2 linked regions of the Paludisphaera borealis genome follow. The protein of the gene in region 2 interacts with the protein of the main gene of each other region in a pairwise test. Links are inferred from orthologs where the notes say so. Each region holds a gene or a part of one and is shown on either strand. Other genes may lie near its edges.

Region 1 (8,836 bases), 3.7 Mb from region 2 along the record:
TGAGATGGAACGCCTCGTTGACCTTCGTGGGCACGTCGTCCAGCTCGCCGGCCAGGGCTGAGTTGATCAGCGACCGGGTGATCGGCATCGCGATCCGCTTGCCGACGCCGTACGGTCCGCCGGTCACGCCGGTGTTCACCAGCCAGCACCGCGCCTGATGCTCGGCGATCTTCTTGCCGAGCAGCCGGGCGTAGACCTTGGGATGAAGCGGCAGGAACGGCGCTCCGAAGCACGGGCTGAAGACGACTTGCGGCTCGTTGACGCCTTCCTCGGTTCCGGCGACTTTCGATGTGTAACCGGTCAGATAGTGGTACATCGCCTGCTCGGGGGTCAGCCGGGCGATCGGCGGCAGCACGCCGAAGGCATCGTACGTCAGCAGGAAGATGTTTCGGGGATGGCCGCCGAGGCCCTCGGGGTCGGCCCCCGGGACGTGCGTGATTGGATACGCGGCGCGGGTGTTCTCGGTCAATCGCTTGCTGTCGAGGTCGAGTTTCCGAGTCTCCGGGTCGATGACGACGTTCTCGAGCACCGTGCCGAACATCCGGGTCGTCTCGTAGATCTCGGGCTCGCTCTCTGCATGAATGCCGATCACCTTGGCGTAGCAGCCGCCTTCGAAATTGAAGACGCCGTCGTCGCTCCAGCCGTGCTCGTCGTCGCCGATCAGGCGGCGGTCGGGCGAGGTCGAGAGGGTCGTCTTGCCGGTCCCCGAAAGCCCGAAGAAGAGCGCGACGTCGTCCTTGTCGCGGCCGTAGTTGGCCGAGCAGTGCATGCCGAGGACGCCGCGCTGCGGCAGCAGGTAGTTCAGCAGCGAGAAGACCGACTTCTTGATCTCGCCCGCGTACTGCGTGCCGCCGATCAGCACCAGCTTCTTCGCCAGGTGTACCAGGATGAAGGTCCCCGAGTGGGTGCCGTCGGTCGCGGGGTCGGCGGACAGGTGGGGGGTGTCGATGATCGTGAATTCGGGGACGAAAGCTCGGAGCACGTCGTGAGCGTGCTCGCGGATCAGCAGGTCGCGGACGAACAGGCTGTGCCACGCGTATTCGGTGACGATCCGGACGGGGAGCCGGTAGCGCGGGTCGGCCCCTCCATAGCAATCCTGGACGTAAAGCTCTTTGTCGGCCATGTAGGCCCGCTGCCGGGCCCAGACACGCTCGAACGACTCTTCGGAGAGCGGATGATTACTGACGCCCCACCAGATCTTGTCACGGCTGCCCGGCTCGTCGATCGTGAACTTGTCATTGGGCGCCCGACCGGTGTGCGCGCCGGTGTCGACGACGAGCGCCCCGCCGTACGCGATCAGTCCTTCTTGCCGCCGGACGGCGTGCTCGTACAAGACGGCCGTGGGCGGGTTCCAGTACGTGGAAGCTCGGCGCTCGATCCCCAGCTTTTCGAGTCCCCACGCTCGGGACACGTCGTTCCGGTTGTCGCTCATGATCGACTCTTGCCTCCATACGCCGGGCCCGTTGTCGTTCGCGATGGTGCTGCACCCTCATCCTACTCCCGGAGCGGCCCACTCACAAACGACCTGAGACCAAACCTCCTGGGCGGACCGGCGACGGCCGGCGTTTTCGGCTCAGCGCAAGGACCGTCGGGGTCGCGCGCGGCCTCGGACATCGACTTGCCAGACTTCGCCGGAATGGACGTCGAGGGCCGTCAGCCATCCGCCGCCGTAGCAGTAGGTGTCGATGCACCGGAGATGGCCGAGGTCGAGGATCTTGCCGTTCTTCTGCGAAGTGTGGCCGGCGACGACCGTCTTCCCCGACACGTGCCGGCCGGGGATTCCCCGGCGCAGCGACTGCCAGCGGAGCAACGAGGTCGGCTGCTCATTCATGGGTAAGACAGGATCGTAGCTGGCGTGCAGGAAGATGTGGTCGTCGGTCTCGAAATAATCGTCGCAGGCTTCAAGGAAGCCGAAGTGCCCTTCGGTGAGCGCGATCTGGGGGCGGTCGATCTCGGACGCGGCGCGCGTCAGCAGGCCGCCGGCCGGCCTCTGCGCGACATCCGACGATCCGCCTCGGGCTCGCAGCAGCATCTCGTCGTGATTGCCCAGAATCGAAATCAGACGCGATCGTCGGCGGAGGTCGATGAGCTGGTCCAGCACCCCCCGCGAATCGGGGCCGCGATTGACGTAATCGCCCAGGGTGACTATCAAATCGTTCGAGCCCGGATCCACCGCCTGGAGCAGGGAACGCAAAGCCATCGAACAGCCGTGGATGTCGCCGATGGCGATGGTTCGTCCGGTCATCTTCGCGGGAGTGCTCCTGTCGATGCTCCGAAAGGAAGCGGTCGGGCCAAAGACACTATAACTCACGACGACGTTCGCGGCGCCGATTTCGATCCATCACCCATTTGATCGCCGGGCTGAACGTGTCGACCACGAAGGAATTCCGCGGCCGTCATGGGTTTCTTGCCGGGAATCTGGACGACCAGCAGTTGGATCGCCCCCTGGCCGGCGGCGACGACGAGGTCGCCCTGGGTGGCGGACAGCACGACGCCGGGCTCGCCTTCGCCTTCGACGGGGCGCGTCTTGTGGACGATCACGCGAAGCGGGCCGGTGGGCGTCCATGGGAGGGCGGTCCAGGTGGTCGAGGCGATCGGCCAGGGCTGCATCGCCCGCACCAGGTTGTGGATCTCAAGCGCGGGGCGGGTCCAGTCGATGACGCCCGACTCCTTCCGCAGTTTCGGGGCCTTGGTGACGAGCGAACCGTCCTGGGGGAGGATCTCGGCCCGGCCGGCGATGATCTTCTCGATGACGTCGAGCGTCAACGGAGCCCCCAGGCGCGCCAGCCGATCTTCCAGTTCGCCGGCCGTCTCGTCGGGATCGATCGGGGTCCGGGCGACGGCGATCATGCCCCCCGCGTCGATCTTCGGCGTCATCTGGATGACGGTCACGCCGGCCTCGGTCTCGCCCCGCTCGATCGCTCGGGCGACCGGCGCCGCGCCTCGGTAGGAGGGGAGGATCGAGCCGTGCAGGTTGATCGCTCCCAGCCGGGCGACGCCTAGAAGTTCGGGCGAGAGGATCTGGCCGTACGCCGCCGTCACCAGCAGGTCGGGGGCGAGTTCCCGGATCGACTCGACGGCCTCCGGCTCGTTGACCTTCTCGGGCTGAAACACGGGCACGCCCAGGCGCAGGGCCGACTGCTTGATCAGGCTGGGGATCAGCTCTTGATGACGCCCCTGCGGGCGGTCGGGCTGGGTGACGAGGGACAGCAGCCGATGGCCCGCTCCGTGCAGGCTCTCGAACAAGGGTAGGGCGAAGTCGCCGGTTCCCAGCATGACGATCGCGATCGGCGTGGCCATGAGCGAAGCCTCTCATCCATCAAGGTCGTTGCGCCGGCGATCGTTCAGGTGCCGGCCGAAGTGCCGCTCAGGGTTGCGATCGCCCCAGCGCTCGGGGCGGACATCGCGTTGAGCCGCCGGACGATCTCGGCGTCGTCGGGAACCTCGCCGCCGGCCTGGGCCTTGCGGAACTCCAGCTCGAACTCGCGGAGCTTCCCCTTCATCGAGTGCCGGGTGAGCGGGCCGAGGTAGTCGATGAACAGTTTGCCGTCGAGGTGGTCGGTCTCGTGCTGGATCGCCTTGCTGAACAGCTCGTCGGCGTCGTATTCGACCTGCTCGCCCGCGAGGTCGAACGCCTGCACCTTGATCTTGCGGGCGCGCCGGACCTTGGAATATACGCCGGGAATACTCAGGCAGCCTTCCTCGTCCTCAGCCGAGGAGTGCCGCTTGACGATCTCGGGATTGATGAACACCAGCTCCTGGTCCTTCTCGTCCGGGTCGGCCGTAACGTTCAGGATGAAAAACCGGAACGGCAACCCGACCTGATTCGCGGCAAGGCCGACTCCGCGCGCCTCGTACATCAGGTCGAACATCTCGCGGACGACGGCGCGCAGCTCATCGTCGATCTGACCCACGGGTCGCGAGGTGTAACGAAGGGCGGGATGCGGGTACTTCACGATGCTCAGCACGAGTCGGGCTCCGGGGCGGCGGCGGGTCTGCTCTCCTTCTCCAATCCTATATTATAGTAGACGCATGGCCCCGGTCATCGCCAGGTTTCCAGGTCTCAGCGCGCGTCGAGCGGGGCGAAGACGTCGTCGGGGAGCGGTGCCGACGATCCCTCGGCCCCCGGCTCGATCAGGGCTTCCCACGCGGGACCGGGCAGCAGGAAGACCGGGCCCGTCGCGCCGTCGCCGGTCGTGGCCAGGACGAAGCCGTCGCGGGTCGGCGACCCGAGCCGCACGACGCTCGGCGGCTTGCCCGCGCCGAAGCCGATTTCGATCTTGAGTCGCGGCTCGGCCAGGCCCGAAGACGTCGGGATCGGCCCTTCATACTGCGCGAATCGAACCGCGTGAAGCTGCGACAGGTGGATGGCCAGGTCGTTGAACCGGGACAGGTCGATCCCCTGAACCGAGGTTCCCGGCTCGGGCGACCAGTCGGTCGGTTGACCCGTGGGCTGGCTGCTCCGCGCGAAGGCGAGCGTTCGATCCGGCCATCGCAGCACCAGCCGACGGACGTCGTCGAGCGGGAATTTCTGCACCAGGGTCTCGTGCATCTCGGCGAAGTAGGGCTGAAGCGCCTGGGCGTCGAGCGTGAACACGGGAGGGTAGCCGCTCAGGACCGCGTAATAGGTCGACGGCTTGTCGGGAACCTGCTTGCCGACTTTCAGGCCGCCGGCCGCCCCCTCGCCCTCCCAGTTCAGATCCAGCAGTGGGGCATTGAGACCGAATGCGACGCCGTCGCCGGCCGAGTCGGCCGCGAAGTCGTCGGCTCGCAGGTTCGAGAGGGCGGCGAGAACGGCGGTCACCGCGCGGACGTCGGCCGGCGCTTTCACGGGCGCGATCATCCGCCACTGGTTGGGAGTGGCCGAAGCGCGATCCGGTTCGAGGACCGTCGTCCTGCCGTCGTGGACGAACGTCAGCTTGGCGACGCCGGCGGGCTGTGCGGAGGGAAGCGTGCGGTCGCGAAACGCGTACGAGTTCTTGGGAAGCATCTTGAGGAACGAGTCTGGCAGCGCCAGGACGTACGAGTCGCCGGGGAGCCGTCCGTAGATCGTCTTCTTGAGGATGTCATGACGGCCGAGCGCGAGTTCGAAGGCGGGAGGAGCGTCGGCCGGGGCCTTCCGGTTCTTTGCCCCGCCCAACTCGATCTCCCAGACCCGGATCGACATGATCGGCGGGTCGAGTCCGACGTCGATCATCTGCGAAGGGTCGAGGTATTCGCTGGTCTGGAGGGCGTCGATCTGGCCGAGCAGCGAATCCACCAGGAACCGGTCGGCCTTGCCGGGTTGAGGCGAGACCAGATCCCAACCCGCCGGATTGCGGACCATCTCGAACGGGCCGCCGGGGGCCTTGATCTCGATGCGGTAGGCGGCCGGCGGCGTTATCTCGGCGATATGCTGGCTCCGGAAGCCGAGCCGGTCGGCGGGGATCTCGGCGAGGAATTTGGCGTCGATGAGCGCCACGTCGTCCTGGTCGCCGCGGCGGACGTAGACGCGGCCCGGCTGGTCGGCGGGCGACTTGCCGACCATCAAGACCGTGGGGTTCGACGGATCGGCCGAAGACGTCAGCTCGATCGTCGCCTCGGGCTTGTCGAGGCCGTAGGGCGCGAAATCCTTCACGTCGTCAGCCGCGAAGCTGCCCGACGGTCCGGCGATCCGCAGGCCCGCGAGCGCGGCGAGCGCCGCCTCGATTTTGGAGCCGTCGGCCGGGAGGCGGACCGGTTCGGTCAGCCGCCATTGGCCGCCCGATATCCGCTCGGCCTTCAGCGTCACGCCGGGACGCTGGATCGATACGCCGGTCACCTGGAAGGTCGGCAACGGCGCGAGCATCTTGTCGCGCCATTCGGCGGCCGGGCGATCGATCGCGGTGAGCACCCTCCGGTCGACGACGTCGATGCCGCCCGCGTCGTCGGTCTTCACATACCGATGATTCTGGGCCGTTTTACCGATTTCGAGGACGGCGACGGGGTCCTTCGGGCTCGTTCCGCCCTGGGCGCCGCCGGCCCACAGCCGCAACGTCGCCTCGGCCGGGGCCAGGCCGTACGATTCGGCGGGCGCGTCGATCACGCCGGCGTCGGCCGACCGTCGGAGCGCCCGCAGGTTCTGGAGCAGGCTCTCCAGGTCGTTGGCGTCGGCCGCCGCGTCGATCGGCCCCCGCATCTGCCAGCCGTACCGGCCGCGACGCTCGAAGATCAGCCGCTCGCCCTTGCGGTCGATTTCGACCTTCTGGATTCCGGACTCCATCACGTCCGTGAGCGCGGGGAGGATGCGGTCCTGCCGTCTCCGCCGCTGCGACTCGGTGAGGACGCCCGTGAATTCGAGCCCCCAGAGGAGGAGCAGGCCGGCGAAGAACAGACCGATCAAGACATAGGTTGTGCGCGACGTTTTCATCGGTGATACGGTTCGATCCAGAGGGTCACTCGTGTCGGACGACGTAAACCAGGCCGCCCAGGCCGACGATGGTCAGCACGGCGGCGACCGTCGGCACGACGACCAGCCGCCAGCGGAGTAGGGGGTCGGCGGTGAGAGTCAGGGCCACGTGGGTCTTCGGTGTGATGCCCACCGCGTTGGGCCGCTCGCGAAGCCAGCTCACGGCGTTCATCACCAGGTCGAGGTTCGTCGGCTCGATCCCCTGGACGATGTTCTCGGCGATCGATCGCGTCGAGAACAACACCAGCCTCGGCTTGGTCGCCGCGGCGGGTTCGGCGCCGCGCTCGACGACCGCGACGCCCACCACGATCGGTCCCGCCTGGTCGACGTCCTGGTCGAAACGCGGGCGCGGGTTCTTGAGGTCGGTCTCGGCCCATGACCGCGACCCGCTCTTGACGATCGGCGTCGGCACGAACCGACGATCGACCGACTTGTTCAGCTCCTTCGCCTGCGGTTTCGTCCCGAGGATCTCGATCGGCGCTCCGTTGGCGATGAGGACCGACCGCTCGCTACCCAGCGAGTCGGTGATCGGATGGCCCACGCCTCCCTTGAGGATGCAGTGGACGAGCTGCATGTTGTGGTTGAAGTTGAGCTGGGGATCGATCACCAGCCCCTTGCCCAGCTCCAGATTGAACGACAGCAGGAAGTCGTCGAGGCCCGTCGGCTCGGTGTTGCCGAGCATCGCCAGTACCGGGCCGCCGCGATCGGCGTACGCCTTCAGCCGGGCGGTCTCCACGGGCTTGAACGCGTCCTTGGGGCCAGCCACGACGACCAGCTCGACGTCGTCGGGGACCGAGGCTTCCAGCAGGTTCAGCTCGGTCACGTCGTAGCCGTTCGACGTCATCCGCGCTTTCCAGAGCCCGAGTCCGGGGCCGTTGGGATTGAGGTCGTCGAGCCTCGGCTCGCCGTGGCCGACGAGGAAGGCCACCTTAGCCGTCCGGCCCTCGCGAATCCGGATCAAGGCCGAGGTCAGGGCGTCCTCCCCCTTGAACGTCGACTCGAAGCGGTCGAGGCTCGCGGGGGACCGCTCGGGCGGAGGGGCGTCGAACATCTCCTGACCGCCGACCGCGACGTACTTGGCGTCTTCCCCTTCGCCGAACTCGATCAGGACGCCCCCCCCTTGCATCACCGCCAGGTCGGGAGCGCGCTTGGCGAGGTCTTCGGTCCGCTCCAGGTCGGTGAACGGGTTGACGCTCTCAATCTTGACCATGTCGGGCCGGGCGGTTCGGTAGAGTTCGAGCAACTGGGCGATCCGGTCGAGCTGCCGCCCCGCCCGGGCGCCTCGCCCGTAGATCAGGTGGAACGTCAAGGGACGATCGAGACTGCCGACCTGGTTCATCGTCAGCGACGAGAGCGAGTACGCCCGCTCGCGGGTCAGGTCGATGACGTGGCCGCCGTAGCGGAAGGCGATGACGTTGGCGACGATCAGCACGCCCGCCAGGAGCGCCGTGTTGAGGATCGCGTTCGAGTACTCGATCGTGCGCCGCAGGCTGGGGCTCGAATGCCGGTACCGCTGATTGACCATCGCGAGGGCGAGCACCATGCCGAACCCCAGCGCGAAGAGCGGCAGCGACCACGGGACCCCCCGAGTCGCCGCAACGTAGGCACCGGCGAGGATCAAGAGCAGGCCCGTCACGACGGCGGCGATCACGCGGTCGCGATACCCCGAGCGCGGGGCGTCGTCGTCGTCCTCGGCCGTCGCGCTCTGGCCCGGGGGCGCTCCACGGAGCGTCCAGTACAGGACCAGGAACGCCGCGACCGCCAGCGCGCCCACCCAGATTTCAGCGCGGTTCAAGAACATCGATAGACCTGAAAGCATCGCGGCTCGATCGATCCTCCACCCTTGAGCGTTTCGATCAACGTCCTCGCCGCGCGGCGAAGATCATCGTCGTGGCGTACAACACGAACACGCACACCGAAAGCTGAAGCGCGACGGTCCTCAGGTCGACTCGCCCCAGGCCGAAGCTCTGGACCTGGTAGAGGATCGCGACGTGCCGCGCCGCCTCGGCCCAGCCCGCCTGCTGCCTCGCCCCGTAGAAATAGGCCAGCAGCGTCATGACCACCAACAGGAACAGGACCACGAACGTCCAAATCGCCGCGACCACCTGGTTCTTCGTCAGCGCGCTGAAGAAGACCCCGATCGCGACGAACATCATGCCCATCGTCGCCAGGCCGACGCCCAGGCTGACGACCGGGCCGACGTCGAAGTAGAATCGCGCCTGATAGTAGAGGAACGGCAGATAGAGGGCGAACGGCGCCAGCAACACCACGTACATGACGACCCCAGCGAGCCACTTGGCGATGACGATCTCGCCTTCCGTGACCGGGACCGTCAGCAGCGTCTCGATCGTCCCGGACCGCTTCTCCTCGGCGAACAGCCGCATCGTCAGCGCCGGGACGGCGACCATG
Region 2 (8,880 bases):
CCTCTGGGAGCTAAGCCGGCGCGACGCGCCACGACTCGCCGCGACGTTCTGGGTGCTGCTCAGCCTGGCGACGCTGACCAAGGGCCCCGTCGGGCCGGCCTTGCTGGCGATGACCGGCCTGTTCGCGTGGTGGTGGGGATGCCCCGCCGCCGCCGTCTGGCGACGGCTGCATCCGCGCCGGGGCCTGATCGGCTTCGCCCTGCTCACCGCGCCCTGGTATCTCGTGGCGTTGCTGGGCTCGAACGGACGCTTCTTCCAGGTGGCGGTCAACCAGCAGCTCGTCCAGCGGGTCGCCACGGGGATGGAACAGCACGGGGCGTTTCCTGGATACTACGCGGCGCTCTCCCTGCTCGTCTTCTTCCCCTGGTCGTGCCTCGTCCCGATGGCGGTCCTCGGCGCCTGGCGAAGGCGCAAGGTCGACAGGAACCTTGGGTTCCTGCTCGCCTGGGTGGTCGGTCCGATGATCTTGCTCGAATGCGTTCAGACGAAGCTGATCCATTACTATCTCCCCGCCTATCCGGCCTGCGCGCTGCTGGCCGCCTGGGTGGTGGTCGCGGCGAGCCGTGAGGAAGTCACGCTGCGGCGATGGACGCTGGGACGGCTGGGGCAGGGCCTGATCGCCGGGATCGGCCTGACCGTGGGGGTCGGGATGACGGCGGCGGCGATCGTCGTGTCGGCCCGGCTTCGGCTGCCGCTGATCACCTGCGGCGCCGTCGTCTCGCTGGGCACGCTCGCCAGCCTCTTGCAGTTGCAACGCGGCGCGACCCAGCGCGGGACGTTCGGCCTGATCGCCACGACGGGCGGGATGATGCTCATCCTCGCCGGCTGGCTGATCCCCTCGGCCGAGTCGCTGCGCGTGTCGCGAATCGTCGGCGAGCGGCTGGCGGCCCTTGAGGCGGAGACGGGCTTCGAGCCGCTGCTGATGAACTACCAGGAGCCCGGCGTGATCTACGCGATCGGCAAGCCCGTGGCCGCCGTGCGCGACCCCCAGGCCTTGCTCACCTGGCTCGACGAGAAAAAGGCCATGATCACGGCCGTCACGCCCGAGGAACTCGAACTCTTGTCGACGAATTTCGGCGTCGCGCTCACGCCGCTCGAAGAGGTGAAGGGGTTCAACCCGGCCAGAGGCACGAGATACAAGCTGCTGCTGGCGGTCGTTCGCCGCGCGGTGGACGCGCCTCGGCCGGACGAGTCAACGGCCCGCGCCGGCGGCGACGAGCAGACGCTCGTAAAGTGATCGAAGCTGGCTGGTCATCGTCTCATGGCGAAACTGGTCGGCGAACCGGCGTCGGCCTTCGCAACCCATCGCGTCGCGGAGACTCGGGTCGGCCGCGAGCCGGAGCACGGCGGCGGTCAAGCCGGGAAGGTCGCGAGGCGCGAGCAAGATCCCCGTCTCGGGCAGAACGACCTCGCGCGCGCCGTCGACGTCGTAGCTGATCACGGGACGGCCGACGAGGAGCGACTGCGGCAAGACCCGGGCCAGCCCCTCGCGGAGGCTGGGGTGAATCACGCCGTCGACCGCCGACAGCAGCTCGGGAATGCGATCCGGGGCGACGAGCCCGGTCAGGATGAAGGCGTCGCGGACGCCCCGGGTTTCGAGGTCGGCGATCAGCTTGTCGCGGAGGATACCGTCGCCGATCCAGACGAACCGGACGCGCGGATCGGCCTTCAGGATCTCCGGGGCGACCGCCACGACGTCGTCGTGCCCCTTCAGCTGGAAGAGTCGCGCGACGGTCGCGAACGCCACGTCGTCGGCGGCGAGCCCAAGCTCGCGCCGGACCTCGTCGCGCGGGCGTCTCGGATGAAGGAAGGCTTCCGTGTCCATGCCGCTGTAGACGGTGGAATACTGCTCCGGCCGACCGACTCCGGCGTCGAGCGCCTGCCGGGTCATGGCGTCGCACACGCTGACGATCGCGTGGCAGCGGCGGGCCGCCCAGCGTTCCAGGGCGATGTAGAGGCGGTTACGCGCCGAGGACTCGAACGGCCCGAACGGCAGGCCGTGGATCGTGTGGACGACGGCCGGCACGTTCTCATGCCAGGCCGCCGCGCGGCCCACGATTCCGGCCTTCGAGCTATGCGTGTGGACGACGTCGGGCTTGAGCCGTCGAAACGCGGCGCGCAGCTTCCGGTAGGCTTTCCAGTCGGTCGCGGGCCGGACCGCGCGGACCAGCTCGGGCATGACCTCGACCTTCAGCCCGAGTTCCTCGGCCCTGCGGAACAGGTCGCCTTCGGGCCCTTCGGCGGGTCCGGTGATGAGGGTGACGTCGTCTCGATGGTGATGGTGCAGACCCTCGACGGTCAGCAGCGTATTTTCCTGGGCGCCGCCGACGATCAGCCGGGTGATGACGTGGACGATCTTCATTCCGAGCCGGCCTTCCGGGCGTCGCCGTAGTCGACGCGGAGGAGGAAAAGTCCGTGCGGAGGCGCCGTGGGGCCCGCCTCGATCCGGTTCTCGGCGCGGAGGACGTCGCCGACCCAGCCCTCGGGGCGCTTGCCGCTTCCCACGAACGACAAGGTTCCGGCGATCGTCCGCACCATGTTGTACAGGAAGCCGTCGGCCTCGACCTCGACGAACACGAGGTCGCCCTCGCGGATCGTGACGACGTCGAAGATCGTCCGGACGGAACTCATGCGGTTGGGCCAGTCGGTCTCGAAGCTGCGGAAGTCGTGGCAGCCGAGCAGGGCTTCCGACGCGCGGTTCATGGCGTCGACGTCGAGACGGTGGAAGACGTGCCAGGCGTATCGAAGCTCGAACGGATTCGCGATCCAGGCGTTGTCGATCCGATAGCGATAGCGTTTGGAACGGACGTCGAGCGTCGCGTGGAAGACCTGGGGCTTCTCGCAGGCTTCGAGCACGCGGACGTCGTGCGGGAGGATGGCGTTGAGCGCCTTGACGAACACCTCGGGGCCGTGCCGCGAGGCCGTCAGGAACTGGACGACCTGGCCCATCGCGTGAACCCCCGCGTCGGTCCGGCTGCTGGCGGTGGTTCGCGGCCTTGAGCCCGTAAGCTGCTCGATCGCCTCGTTGAGCACCTGCTGAACCGTGCGGAGGTCAGGCTGACGCTGCCAGCCGTGGAAGTCGGTGCCGTCGTAGGCGATCGTGAGCTTGATGTTGCGCATCATGCGGCGTCAGGTGCGGTTTTCTTTCGGATTGCGGAGAGTGATCAAAACAGGCTGCCGCGAGCATGCCTTCTCCCCTTGCGGGAGAAGGTGGCCGGAACGGCCGGATGAGGGGTTTCATCATCATAGGGATTCGTCGGACGCCTCGGCGACCGAAGAACCCCTCATCCGCCCCTGCGGGGCACCTTCTCCCGCAAGGGGAGAAGGGAATACGGCCCCGCCTGCGTGCAACCTAAATGCAAACCGCGCTCGATCACGCGCGGGCCGGTTCGAGCTTCAGCAGCTCTTCGGCGATCTGCACGGCGTTGGTCGCGGCCCCCTTGCGGAGGTTGTCGCTGACGCACCAGAACACCAGGGCGTTCGGGTTGCTCAGATCGCTCCGAATCCGGCCCACGAAGACGTCGTCGCGTCCCACGGCGTCGGACGCCAGGGGGTATCGCTTGTTCGCCGGGTCGTCGACCACAGTGACCCCCGGGGCCTTCATCCAGAGGGCGACGGCCTCCTCGGCGGTGATCGGCCGCTCGGTCTCGACCACGATCGATTCGCTGTGCGAGTAGGCCACTGGAACGCGGACGCACGTCGGACAGACGTCGATCGACGCGTCGCCGAGGATCTTCCGCGTCTCGTTGACCATCTTCATTTCTTCCTTGGTGTAGCCGTTGGGAAGAAAGTCGTCGATCTGCGGGAGGCAGTTGCCGAGGATCGCGTGAGCGAACTTGGAGGGCGCCGGAATCGGCTCGTTGCGGACGCCGGCGCCAGTCTGGGCCTCAAGCTCGACGATGCCCGTCATCCCCGCGCCGGAGACCGACTGGTAGGTGCTGACCACCACGCGCCGAATCCGCGCGACGTCGTGCAGCGGCTTGAGGGCGACGACCATCTGGATCGTCGAGCAGTTGGGGTTGGCGATGATCCCCTTGTTCCACAAGACGTCCTGAGGGTTGACCTCGGGGACGACGAGCGGGACGTCGGGGTCCATGCGGAAGGCGCTCGAATTGTCGATCACGACCGCGCCGACCGCGGCCGCGATCGGGCTCCATTCGCGCGACACGCTCGCCGGCGTGCTCGACAGGACGATGTCGACCCCCTCAAGGGCTTGCCTCGTGATCGGTTGGATCACGAATTTCTCGCCGCGGAACGTCACCGATTTGCCCGCGCTGCGCTCCGACGCCAGGAATTTGATCGAGGCGACGGGGAAGTTCCGTTCCTCGAGCAGCCGGACCATTCTCTCGCCCACGGCCCCACTGGCGCCGACCACGGCAACGTTTTTCACGATCACGATCTCCGAACGATGATGAGAAGGCGGAAGGCCCTCGAAAGCGGGGGGGATCAAGCGGAGGCCAAGATGCACGACCTGGCGGCGGTCGGGCCGACGTCGGCCCGCGGAATCAACCATGTCATCTTACGATTTCGCGGCCTGCGCCGCCACGGTAAGGCGTCGGACGCCCGTCTCGAAAAGTCTGTGCTGTTCGCCGCCGCGCGACGTTCTTAGAATAAAGGTTTGAAGTCCCCGTGCCTTCGGCCGTGCCGAGGACCGGCCGCCCTCGCGGCGGCCTTTCCCGAGGCGTGCGACGACCTTCGGTTGGTTCGACGCGCTCGATGCCTGTGAGGTTCGTGTTTTCCCCGGGAGTCGTCTCTTGAAAGTTCTGGTCATCGGCAAGGGAGGACGCGAGCACGCGTTATGCTGGAAGCTCCTTCAATCGCGGCGTGTGAAGGCGGTCTTCTGCGCGCCCGGCAACGCGGGCACGGCGCTCGACGTTCAGAACGTCGCCATCGAGCCGGGGGACCATCGCGGCCTCGCCCAGTTCGTCAAGCGCGAGGGGATCGGGCTGACGATCGTCGGCCCCGAGGAGCCGCTGGTCAAGGGCCTGGTTGACTTCTTCCAGCGTGAGGGCCTCCGCGTCTTCGGTCCCCGCAAGGACGCCGCCGAGCTCGAAGGCAGCAAGGTCTTCGCCAAGGAGCTGATGCGGCAGGCGGGCATCCCGACGGCCGATTACCGGATCTTCCGAGGAGCGCCCGACGCCGAGCATTACATCCTCTCGCGCGAGGTCGCCCTGATCGTCCGGTCGCGCGGCCGTTCGACAGTCCGCAACACGATCCACTGCCGGACCGCCGCCGAGACCCTCGAAGCGGTCGAGCACATCCTCGACCCGCGCGAGATGCTCGCCCCGGGGGTTCAGGTCGAGATCGAGGATCGCGGCGAGAAACGCGTGTACAGCAGCCTCGCCGAGGCCCGCGACTTCGTGCTTGGGCGTCCGCTCGGCGTCGTGGTCAAGGCCGACGGGCTGGCCGCAGGCAAGGGCGTGTACGTTTGCAGCAACCTCCGTCAGGCGATCGAGGCGATCGACCAGATCATGGTCCGGCGGATCTTCGGCCAGGCCGGCGACCGGATCATCATCGAGGAACGGCTCGACGGCCACGAGACCAGCATCCTCGCCTTGACCGACGGTCGGACCATCGTGCCGCTCGTCTCCAGCCAGGATTTCAAGCGGGCTTTCGACAACGACGAAGGCCCGAACACCGGCGGCATGGGGGCGTTCTCGCCGACCTCGCTGGTCACCCCGCAGCTCATGGAGGAGGTCGAGCGGGAGATCCTCGTGCCGATCGTCCACGCGCTCAAGCGGGCGCGCCGGCCGTTCCGCGGAGTGCTCTACGCGGGCCTGATGTTGACCAATCAGGGGCCGAAGGTGCTGGAGTTCAACGTTCGCTTCGGCGATCCCGAGACCCAGGTGATCCTGATGCGGCTGAAGTCCGACCTCCTCGACGCGCTCGAGGCCGTCGTCGACGAGCGGCTCGACACGATCAACCTGGAGTGGGATCCGCGGCCGTCGGTCACCGTGGTCATGGCGGCCGAGGGCTATCCGGGGCACTACGAGCGGGACCGGCTGATCGAGAATACGGCGGCGGCCGACCGGCTTCCGGACGTCAAGGTCTTCCACGCCGGGACGAAGCTCCGGAGCGAGCAGGGGTCGGGACTCGCGCCGCGGATCGTCAGCGACGGCGGCCGGGTCCTCAACGTCACCGCCCTGGGCTCTGACCTGAACCAGGCTCGCGAGCGGGTCTACGAGGCGGTCCGAACCATCCGCTTCCCCGGCGGCTTCTACCGTCGCGACATCGCCGAGCAGGCCGCCCGCGAGGGCGAGGGCGGCGGCTCGTGACGCGGCCGGCGATCATTTGGAGCGGCGGAACGTGCCGTCGCGGCGGAACGCTCCCTTGAGCGCGCCCTGCCACTTGGGCGGCGTTTGCGGCGTGGGGTTGTACGGCGGCTGGTTGACGGCCGGCGGGAACACCGCGCCCTTGACGACGCTGACGCTCTTCGCGAAGAAGGCCGAGTTCGATGGCACGTCGGCGGACACCAGTTGGTTCGAGCCCGACTGGATGCCGGAGTTGTCGATCTCGCCCTCGACCTTGGCGTTGATGTAGCCGCGAGGCAGGACGATGTTCTCGGGCGCTCCGAACGGGAACCGCTTGTTCGAGATCCCTTGGAACTGGCCGGGCTCGTTGATCCCCGACGGGTCGGGGTCGACCGAGACCGAGACGACCGAGTTGACGACGCTGCCGGCGATCCGGGCGTTGATCCCGCCGCCGCCGTGGGCCGTCGGCAGCGAGCCGCCGGCGAACGTGTTCTGAACGCGGTCGCGGATGTTGGGCGGAGCGACGCCGTTGAACGCGCCTCCGCCCGCCGAGAACGTCGAGCCCGGCGAATTGGCGTCGGAGACCAGGGTCTGCGTGTAGCCCGACTGGATCAGCGAGTTGACGAGGTCGCCGCCCAGAACCACGCTGTCGATCGTCCGCGAGGCCGTCACCGACGAGTTGACCGCGCCCCGATTGGCGTGCAGGTGCGAGATGAACTGCGTGTTGATGACGACATTGTCCATGCCCTGGCCGAACGACACGTCGCGCGAGCCCCCCGGCGCGACCATCATGACGTTGTTCGTCTCCCCGCCGATCATGAAGTTGGTGATCTTGGGGTCGAGCGAGTCTCCGGACGCCGTGAAGACGTCCACCGGCAGCGCCAGGACCGTGAAGTTGGTCGCGTCTCCACCCACGCGAACGTAGCCGATCTGGCCCGTCACCGCGCCCCCTTGCGAGACCACGTACGTGCCGCCGGGGCTCGTAGCCGTCGAAGACGAGTTGAACTGCGACGGCGCGAGGCCGGAGGTGGTGTTGCCGTAGATGGCGTTCGCCTGGAACAGGTTGATCCGGCCCGTCACCAGGAACGTGACGCTCTGCTGGTTGATGGTGGGGGTCGTCGAGCCCGACGTCACATCCGAACTGGCGTCGGTGGTGACGCTGTCCACCGTGATGGACGTGCCGGTGGTGATCGGCAAGCCCAGAAACACGACGAACTCGTTCTTCTGGGCGGTGGACGTCAGGGGGGTGCCCCCAGCAGGCGTGTAATCGACGTTCACACCGCCGAACCGCAACACGTTGATCCCCTCCGGCGCGGTGATTCCGCCCGCGAGGAACGAGCCGGGATGGACCTGCGAACTCACCGTCGGCTTGACGCCGCTGGTGTTGCCCAGCCAGAAGCCAGGCATGTCGACCAGACCGATGCCGTTCTGGGAGATCTTGCCGAGCCGGTCGACGTGGGAGGGGTCGATCTCACCGTACGTGCCGTTGGCCTGAACATTCAGGTTCTGAAAGTAGACGCGGCCGTCCGAACCCGCCGCCGGAGTCACACTGCCCACCAGCCGGCTGCGCGACGTGACCGTCCCCGCGACCGTGATCGTGTTGATCAGGTCGGGCGTGTTGGCCGTCGCCTTGGTGAAGGCGGCCCCCGTCTTGTCCACGACGTTCAACGTGCCGGGACCGTAGAGCGTGAGCGTCCACTTGTCTCCGTCCGCGTCGGTTCCCGAGACGGAGGCCGTCGGAATCGTCGAGTACGCGGAAAGCAACTGTCGGGTTTCCAGACCCTCGGCCTGGGGCCGAAGGAAGCGTCTCGAAGGCGTTCGCTTTCGCGTAGACATGGATCAGAACCCCTATATCAGGAGGCGCGCCTCGGTGGTCATCCGTGAGCGACCCCCGAAATCCAACCAAGGCGTCAGCTCAACCCAATCTCCAGCTTGATATCCGAAATCAGAGGCGATATGCCGCAAGCAGTCTTGCGTGTATGCGGTCGTCTTGCCCGGGGGAGATGACCCTGGAGATTTGGCACACCTTGTTCGATAATCGGTTCACCAGCCGGCGTCCTTGAGAAATTCGTCAAAATCGACATATTCCTCACAAGCCGAACAGGGCTGTCCTTTCTATCGACCATCGTCTCGGGTTCCGTGACTCGCGGAGAGGGATTTCTCGGCATGTCGCGGAGTCGGGACGCCTTTCGACCGCAGTTCGAACGTCCGCGCCGGGATGGCCGGACCAAGTCTCAGGACCTCAAGGAAGAGCCCGCATCGGTTTGGAAGGACTGTCTGACATGACCGACTCTCCTAGCGGCCGGCGACGTCCCTCGATCCATATCACGCTAGCGAGGGCTTCCCGACTTCATCGGCTGATCTTGTTTCTGGGCGAGTCCCCACGCACGCGCGACGTGGTGCTCTCGCAACTCGGCATCGGCCTGCGGACCTTCTATCGCGAACTCGAACTGCTCGCTCGATGCGGCGTGAAAGTCCATCACAAGGGCAAGCAGTACACGCTGATGGCGACGGTCGAACAGGCCGAGGGGCGGCTGCCGTTCCCCGATCCTCAGCTCAGCTTCTCCGAGATGGCCGAGCTGGCGCGCTGCGATTGCGAATCCGCCCGACGGCTGTCCCGCCTTCTCAC

The links.
Region 1: the proteins of BSF38_RS23715 (region 2) and def interact in binary tests that used the Escherichia coli proteins (3 or more experiments, as listed by UniProt). The link is inferred for Paludisphaera borealis from one-to-one orthologs.

What each region holds. Positions count from the first base shown.
Region 1 is NZ_CP019082.1:2,427,430-2,436,265, reverse strand. What follows is about bases 2,157-4,928. They hold def (peptide deformylase), read right to left. Parts: upstream 3,969-4,928; coding sequence 3,345-3,968; downstream 2,157-3,344. Other genes in these bases: BSF38_RS09390 (DUF4340 domain-containing protein), read right to left, coding at 4,064-4,928; fmt (methionyl-tRNA formyltransferase), read right to left, coding at 2,308-3,300; BSF38_RS09405 (metallophosphoesterase family protein), read right to left, coding at 2,157-2,245. In the rest of the region: pckA (phosphoenolpyruvate carboxykinase (ATP)), read right to left, coding at 1-1,432; more of BSF38_RS09405, read right to left, coding at 1,574-2,156; more of BSF38_RS09390, read right to left, coding at 4,929-6,388; BSF38_RS09385 (GldG family protein), read right to left, coding at 6,414-8,246; BSF38_RS09380 (ABC transporter permease), read right to left, coding at 8,284-8,836. UniProt on the Escherichia coli protein: Removes the formyl group from the N-terminal Met of newly synthesized proteins. Requires at least a dipeptide for an efficient rate of reaction. N-terminal L-methionine is a prerequisite for activity but the enzyme has broad specificity at other positions.
Region 2 is NZ_CP019082.1:6,120,511-6,129,390, forward strand. The notes cover bases 2,383-5,198. They hold BSF38_RS23715 (aspartate-semialdehyde dehydrogenase), read right to left. Parts: upstream 4,391-5,198; coding sequence 3,374-4,390; downstream 2,383-3,373. Other genes in these bases: truA (tRNA pseudouridine(38-40) synthase TruA), read right to left, coding at 2,383-3,123; purD (phosphoribosylamine--glycine ligase), read left to right, coding at 4,755-5,198. In the rest of the region: BSF38_RS23700 (ArnT family glycosyltransferase), read left to right, coding at 1-1,237; BSF38_RS23705 (glycosyltransferase family 4 protein), read right to left, coding at 1,193-2,362; more of truA, read right to left, coding at 2,359-2,382; more of purD, read left to right, coding at 5,199-6,275; BSF38_RS23725 (hypothetical protein), read right to left, coding at 6,288-8,087; BSF38_RS23730 (hypothetical protein), read left to right, coding at 8,534-8,880.